One region of the Psychromonas sp. KJ10-5 genome, then DNA from elsewhere that is predicted to be linked to it. Evidence: predicted binding sites of a transcription regulator. Region 1 holds the regulator's gene; the other holds the start of a gene.
What was found. The regulator ArgR, encoded in region 1, controls arginine synthesis, uptake and breakdown. The targets are predictions, from matches to a motif close to ANTGAATANNTATTCANT.

Region 1 (3,216 bases):
AACCAGAGTAAAACAAAACAACAGCAGTTGGGGTTATATGCTTACAATAAAAATTGGCCATATTTATCTGTACTCGCCAGCATTAATTCAAAAAGTTGGAATGCATTAAACATACGTTTTCCTAATGCTAAATCTGAGTTGTTTGTTGAAGCGGCTAAACAATATGATGTTGAGCCAACCTATATTTATGCAATTACTCGTCGTGAAAGTAGTTTTGATCAACATGCAAAATCTCCTGTAGGTGCAAGTGGTTATATGCAATTAATGCCTAAGACAGCAGAGGAAACGGCGAAAAAAATTGGTTTAACGGAATATTCTAACGTAGAGCAATTAAATGAAGGTGAATTAAATGTTCAGTTAGGTACCGCTTATTTTAATGGCTTATTAACACGTTATGACGGTAACCGAGTTTTAGCCACTGCAGCTTACAATGCGGGGCCTCACCGTGTTGAAAGATGGACTAGTGAAGAGAAGAAAAAAGGCAATAAAGGCATTGATATCGATAGCTGGGTAGATACTATCCCATTTTATGAGACTCGCGCTTACGTACAAAATGTACTCGCTTATAATGTGATTTATCAACATGTTTTCGGTAAGCCATTGAAGTTCTTAAAAAGTGAAGAGCTATCAAGCGGGTATTAACCCGTAACAACTTTACTCATTACAATATTAAGTTGTGGCTGTTGCACTAAACACCGCTTTGGGGTAATTAATTTTACCAGCAAGCGGTGTTTTCTTTTTCCCCATCGCTTGTTTTTACATTGCTTTGATTAATATACAGGGTTTGGCAAATCAGCTGGTCATTCGCTTGTGTACTACCATCTTTTATTTGCGCCTTTAAAAGGTATGTGTGGGCTGATGCTGAAACAATACTAAAAGTATAAAAGTCATGTGTCGTTGGTAAGCCTATCTGATTGTTGTCCGTGCTGTAATTTGGTTCAGTGATGCGGTAACTACTCTGTTCTACTTGCGCTTTAATGAGCTCTGTTTGAGCTTCTACTCGTCGAGTTTTTAGCAGAAAATTTTGATATGAAGGATAAGCAATACTGACAATGATGCCAAGAATAACTATCGCAATGAGTAATTCAATTAAGGTAAAACCACGATCCCATTTCATTTCCCTCTCCTTTTGTACTGATTACTGCATTGCCGTAAGCGGTATGAACCTATTTGAGTATAGAAAAATTTTTAAAATTAGCTTGCAGCGGAGTTTAGCTAAGTATTCTATGATGAATGGTTAGTCATATTGCGGGGGAGTAAGTGAAAATGGCACATGTATTGGGCACTATTTAAGTTAATACTCACTGAAGCATTAACTTATTCGTTGGGTTACGTTATTAGTTAATCAAATAATTTATGTACAACCACTAGCGTTTCTTCAATTTTCGCTGTGTTGCTAGGGGCAATATAAATGGTATCGTCTCCGGCGATAGTGCCTAAAATCCCTTCTGCTTTACCCATTGAATCAAGTAAGCGAGCAATTAATTGAGCAGCACCAGGACTGGTTCTAATGACGATTAAGCTATCATTATGGTCGATATCTACAACTAAGTTTTTTAGCGGGCTGGTCGTCGTTGGAATGCCAAGCTCAACAGGTAAACAATACACCATGTCACCGGTTGCATTACGCGTTCGTACAGCGCCGGTTTTACTCAGCATTCGAGATACTTTGGATTGATTAATGTGGGTGAAACCAGCTTCGATTAAAGCGTCCACAATCTCACTTTGTGAGCTTAAATGCTCTTTTTTAAGCAAACATTTAAAAAAGTCCATCAATTCAGAAGCTTTGCGCATTGCTGTTCCCATCTATTTATAATAAAGGGTTTATTTTAATCTAAATTAGTACCTAGTTAATAGATTAAATATCACTTTTTTTGCATATTTATTCGTTTTTTATAAAATAAATGCATTTATTGCAGGATAGCTACTTTCTTAACTGGAGTTCTGCTAACATTTGCTTCAATTAAATCTTATCAGGACGATATATTATGACTTTTTTAACGCGTAAATTTGTGTTTATTAGTATCTTATTGTCAACCTCTCTTTGTGCCCAAGCGTTAGAAAAAATACAAGTTAGATTTGCTACAGATGCCAACTACTACCCCTTTGAATTTTTAACTCCAGATAAAAAAATAGCCGGTTTTGATATCGATATTGCCTATGCTATTTGTGCTGAAATGAATATGAGTTGTAGTTTTGAACATCACCGTTTTGATGGCTTATTGTTAACCCTTCCCTTTGGGCGATATGATGCGGTGATTGCTGCATTAGATATTACTAGTGAGCGATTGGATAAAGTCGATTTCAGTGACAGTTATTATAAAGTACCGCCGGTTTTTGTTAGTAAAGAGCAATTACAAACTGCTTTTTCTCTGAGTGGTAAATTGATTGGCGTGCAAGCAAACACCTCGAACCAAAATTATCTGATTAAGTTCGCCCCCGAAAATAGTTACATTGTCCCTTATTTCTCATCTAAAGCGGCTTTGCAGGATTTACAGCGTCACAAAATCGATGTTGTCTTTGCAGATTTTGAAGTTGTGAATGACTTCTTGAGTAAACAAGTTGAGCAAGAGCAACCTTTGGTGATCAGTAGAACAGAATCTGTGTTTGTTGAGCAGTTTTCGAAAGGTTATGGCATTGCAGTAAAAAAAGGCAATGATGATTTACGTTTACGTTTAAATGAAGGTTTGAAGTTAATTGTTGAAAATGGTACTTATAAACAAATTTATGATCAATATTTTCCTCAAAACTAGTGTTGAACAAAGGAATTTAGTAGTACCCATTCATTTACAAATAAGCTAATCTTTAACATTAGTCACAATTATTTAACATATTTCACACATGCGTATTTATTCACTTTAGAATAGATATGATTACTCTTAAATACTTAAACATTTTTATTTCATTGGAGAAAAATATGAAAGTTGCTGTTCTTGGTGCTGCAGGTGGTATCGGTCAAGCCCTCGCTTTATTACTTAAATTAGATTTACCAGCAGGCTCTACGTTATCACTATACGACGTTGCTCCAGTTACTCCGGGTGTTGCAAAAGATTTAAGTCACATCCCTTCAAGCGTTACTGTTGACGGTGTTGGTGGCGATGATCCAACGGCTGTTTTAGAAGGTGCTGACGTAGTGTTAATTTCTGCGGGTGTTGCACGTAAGCCAGGTATGGACCGTTCAGACTTATTTAATATCAATGCTGGCATCATTAAAAC
Region 2 (3,216 bases), 1.3 Mb from region 1:
ACCTTTTAATACACCAGCCGTTTCTTTAGTGATGTTTTTGTAGCGTTCACCCATTAATACGTTAATGACTGACTGCGTACCTACAATTTGCGAAGTAGGTGTTACTAATGGAATAAAACCAAGATCTTCACGAACACGTGGAATCTCTTTTAATACTTCATCCATTTTATCACCAGCACCTTGCTGTTTAAGCTGGCTTTCCATGTTGGTTAACATGCCACCCGGTACTTGCGCCAATAAAATACGAGGATCAACCCCTTTTAATTCACCTTCAAATTTAACGTATTTTTTACGTACTTCACGGAAGTAAGATGAGATATCTTCTAATTGATGCAGATCTAAGCCTGTATCACGTGCAGTTCCTTCCACAATTGAAACTAATGTTTCTGTTGGTGAATGGCCGTAAGTCATACTCATTGATGAGATAGCCGTATCGATAATATCAACACCAGAATCGATCGCTTTTTGTTGTGTTGCAACACTTAGACCAGTGGTTGCGTGACAATGTAATGCTAATGGAATGTCAGTACAGGCTTTAATTTTTGTTACTAGCTCTTCTGCAACATAAGGCTTTAATAAACCAGCCATATCTTTAATACAGATAGAGTGGGAGCCCATATCCTCAAGGCGTTTTGCCATGTCCACCCAACCATCGATAGTATGCACAGGGCTAGTAGTATATGACAGAGTACCTTGTGCATGTGCACCAACTTCAATTGCAGATTTAATCGCAGTATCAAAGTTACGAAGATCGTTCATCGCATCAAAAATACGGAAAACATCTACACCATTAGTATGTGCGCGCTCAACAAATTTTTGCACAACATCGTCAGCATAGTGACGGTAACCTAATAAGTTTTGTGCTCTTAATAACATTTGTTGTGGTGTATTAGGCATCGCAGCTTTGAGTGCGCGAATACGATCCCAAGGATCTTCACCTAAATAACGAATACATGAATCAAAAGTAGCGCCACCCCACGTCTCTAAAGACCAGTAACCTACTTTATCTAGTTTCTCTGCAATGGGTAGCATATCGTCAATGCGCATGCGTGTTGCAAATAATGATTGGTGTGCATCACGTAACACAACTTCTGTGATTGCTAGAGGCTTAGACATATTCACTTGCTCCTTTATTAATTTCTTGTCCATTATGCTGATTGTGCTTTACGGTATTGTTGCACTGCTGAAGTAATAGCAGCAATGACTTGTGGGTTAACCTGAGTGTCACTCGCTGTAGGAACAGCTGGTGCTTTTCTTTGCGGAGTTGCAACAGGTTTATCTGCAGGGATGTATTTCGCCATTAACGTAATACAAATAAATAATAACCCTAAAAACAAATAAACAAATGCCATACCAAGACCCAGTAACATTAAAGCAGTAACTAAAGAGCCTGAAATATCCATAGACGTATCCTTATCCTTTTATAAATATCCAACTTAACTGCTAACAACTACAAAAGTGAATATTTATTCAATAAATGTATTTTTCATGTTGCAATAAAGTGGACTTTGAATACCTGCCAGAAAGTGTTCCGATTTAATAATAATGAATCAACAATAAGTTATTTAATTGAATTAACTTATTAATATATATCACTATTAATAAAATATTATCTGGCAGCAGTTTATTGTACTGGTTTGACCTATAAAATGAAAGTGAGCGAAGTTGACCAACTAGGCAGAGTTGAGATTTAAAACCCACTATTTAATGTTATTTCCATCCATTTTGTGCTTTCAATTTCCTATACAAAACATGACTTAATTTGCAATTAAACTAAATAAACATGCAGCATCACTAAATAAAAAATAGACAGAAAAATAAACGGCATAAAAGAACTTAAATAATTTATTAAAAACATCAAAAAGTATAAATAATATAAATAAAGACAGGCAGTTTAATCATAAAGAACAAATGAATTATAATTCAAGGTTATTGAATAAATATAATGAGGGGTATTAGGGATAACAACATAATCAAAGAAATGGTGCGGGTGAAGGGATTCGAACCCCTGACCGCCTGGTTCGTAGCCAGGTACTCTATCCAGCTGAGCTACACCCGCATTGGTGTTTAATATTATTGGGAATAATATTAATAAAGCTCTAAAAACAAAAAAACTTACCTAAGGTAAGCCTTTAAAGAATGGTGCGGGTGAAGGGATTCGAACCCCTGACCGCCTGGTTCGTAGCCAGGTACTCTATCCAGCTGAGCTACACCCGCCGCGATATTCTTTTGTTTTTATTCAATTCTTAAGCTCACCGTATTTTCGTGCAAATAGAAATATGGTGCGGGTGAAGGGATTCGAACCCCTGACCGCCTGGTTCGTAGCCAGGTACTCTATCCAGCTGAGCTACACCCGCTTTAAGAATCTACAAGAATGGCGGTGGAGGAGGGATTCGAACCCTCGAACAGGCTATAAACCCGTTACTCCCTTAGCAGGGGAGCGCCTTCGGCCACTCGGCCACCCCACCGTCGTCTTGTTGGCGCACATATTACTGTCTTATGAAAACAAGTCAAACTTTTTTTAAAGAAAAAGTTTTGCTTGCTTGCTAATTAAACAAACTGCTTGTTTTTTACGTTAAATGAGGGATTTTCAAGCTATCTAAAAGTAAGTTTTATATTTATTTCATAGCAAGCCAATTGATACTGCTCGCAAAAGATTACATCAAAAGGTAATTAACGGATAAAAAGGGAGTAACTATTAAGGAAATGCCAAAAGAGATCATAGAGCGCTCACATTTATGATTTTAGACTTCTGCTTAATAACCCCTGTGCGGCAAAATAAAAAGCTAAAACAAGCAGTCGTAGCTATCAAACAAAGTTTCATATTAAGGCCGTATGCTTACCCTGCAGCTTTTGCATTAAATATACCTAATAGCAGCAGCCATTAGGCTAAGTCTAATGTCAGGGCGCTGACTTAAGTCTGCCAGTAGGCAAATCATCGCATACAGCTATTTAACTGCATCGGACTAAATGAACCAACAAATATTCACAACATCACAATACTTAAAAAACACAAAAACCAAAATACTGCAGGCTAAAGCCAGCGCCCCTTAAAAGATGTGTCGTAATTTTCATAAATATCGATAAAACACAAAAAACAAAATACTGTAGGCAAAAGCCAATGTGCGCGTCATCGCATGCGGATATTAATGGCTTTAAAGTTAACGAAGCGACAAGTATTTACAGAATCAAAATACTAAAAAACACACAAAAGCA

Region 2: the regulator ArgR is predicted to act here: its motif matches at 1,458-1,475, upstream of AC0L3W_RS10465 (OadG family transporter subunit).

Annotation. Positions count from the first base shown of each region.
Region 1 is NZ_CM147864.1:3,681,355-3,684,570, forward strand. It holds gene AC0L3W_RS16175 (transglycosylase SLT domain-containing protein) at 1-642, shown strand, start outside; gene AC0L3W_RS16180 (type IV pilin protein) at 716-1,117, opposite strand; gene argR (transcriptional regulator ArgR) at 1,342-1,806, opposite strand; gene AC0L3W_RS16190 (transporter substrate-binding domain-containing protein) at 1,989-2,753, shown strand; gene mdh (malate dehydrogenase) at 2,918-3,216, shown strand, end outside.
Region 2 is NZ_CM147864.1:2,369,938-2,373,153, forward strand. It holds gene oadA (sodium-extruding oxaloacetate decarboxylase subunit alpha) at 1-1,116, opposite strand, end outside; gene AC0L3W_RS10465 (OadG family transporter subunit) at 1,149-1,403, opposite strand; tRNA gene AC0L3W_RS10470 (tRNA-Arg) at 1,983-2,059, opposite strand; tRNA gene AC0L3W_RS10475 (tRNA-Arg) at 2,141-2,217, opposite strand; tRNA gene AC0L3W_RS10480 (tRNA-Arg) at 2,281-2,357, opposite strand; tRNA gene AC0L3W_RS10485 (tRNA-Ser) at 2,376-2,468, opposite strand.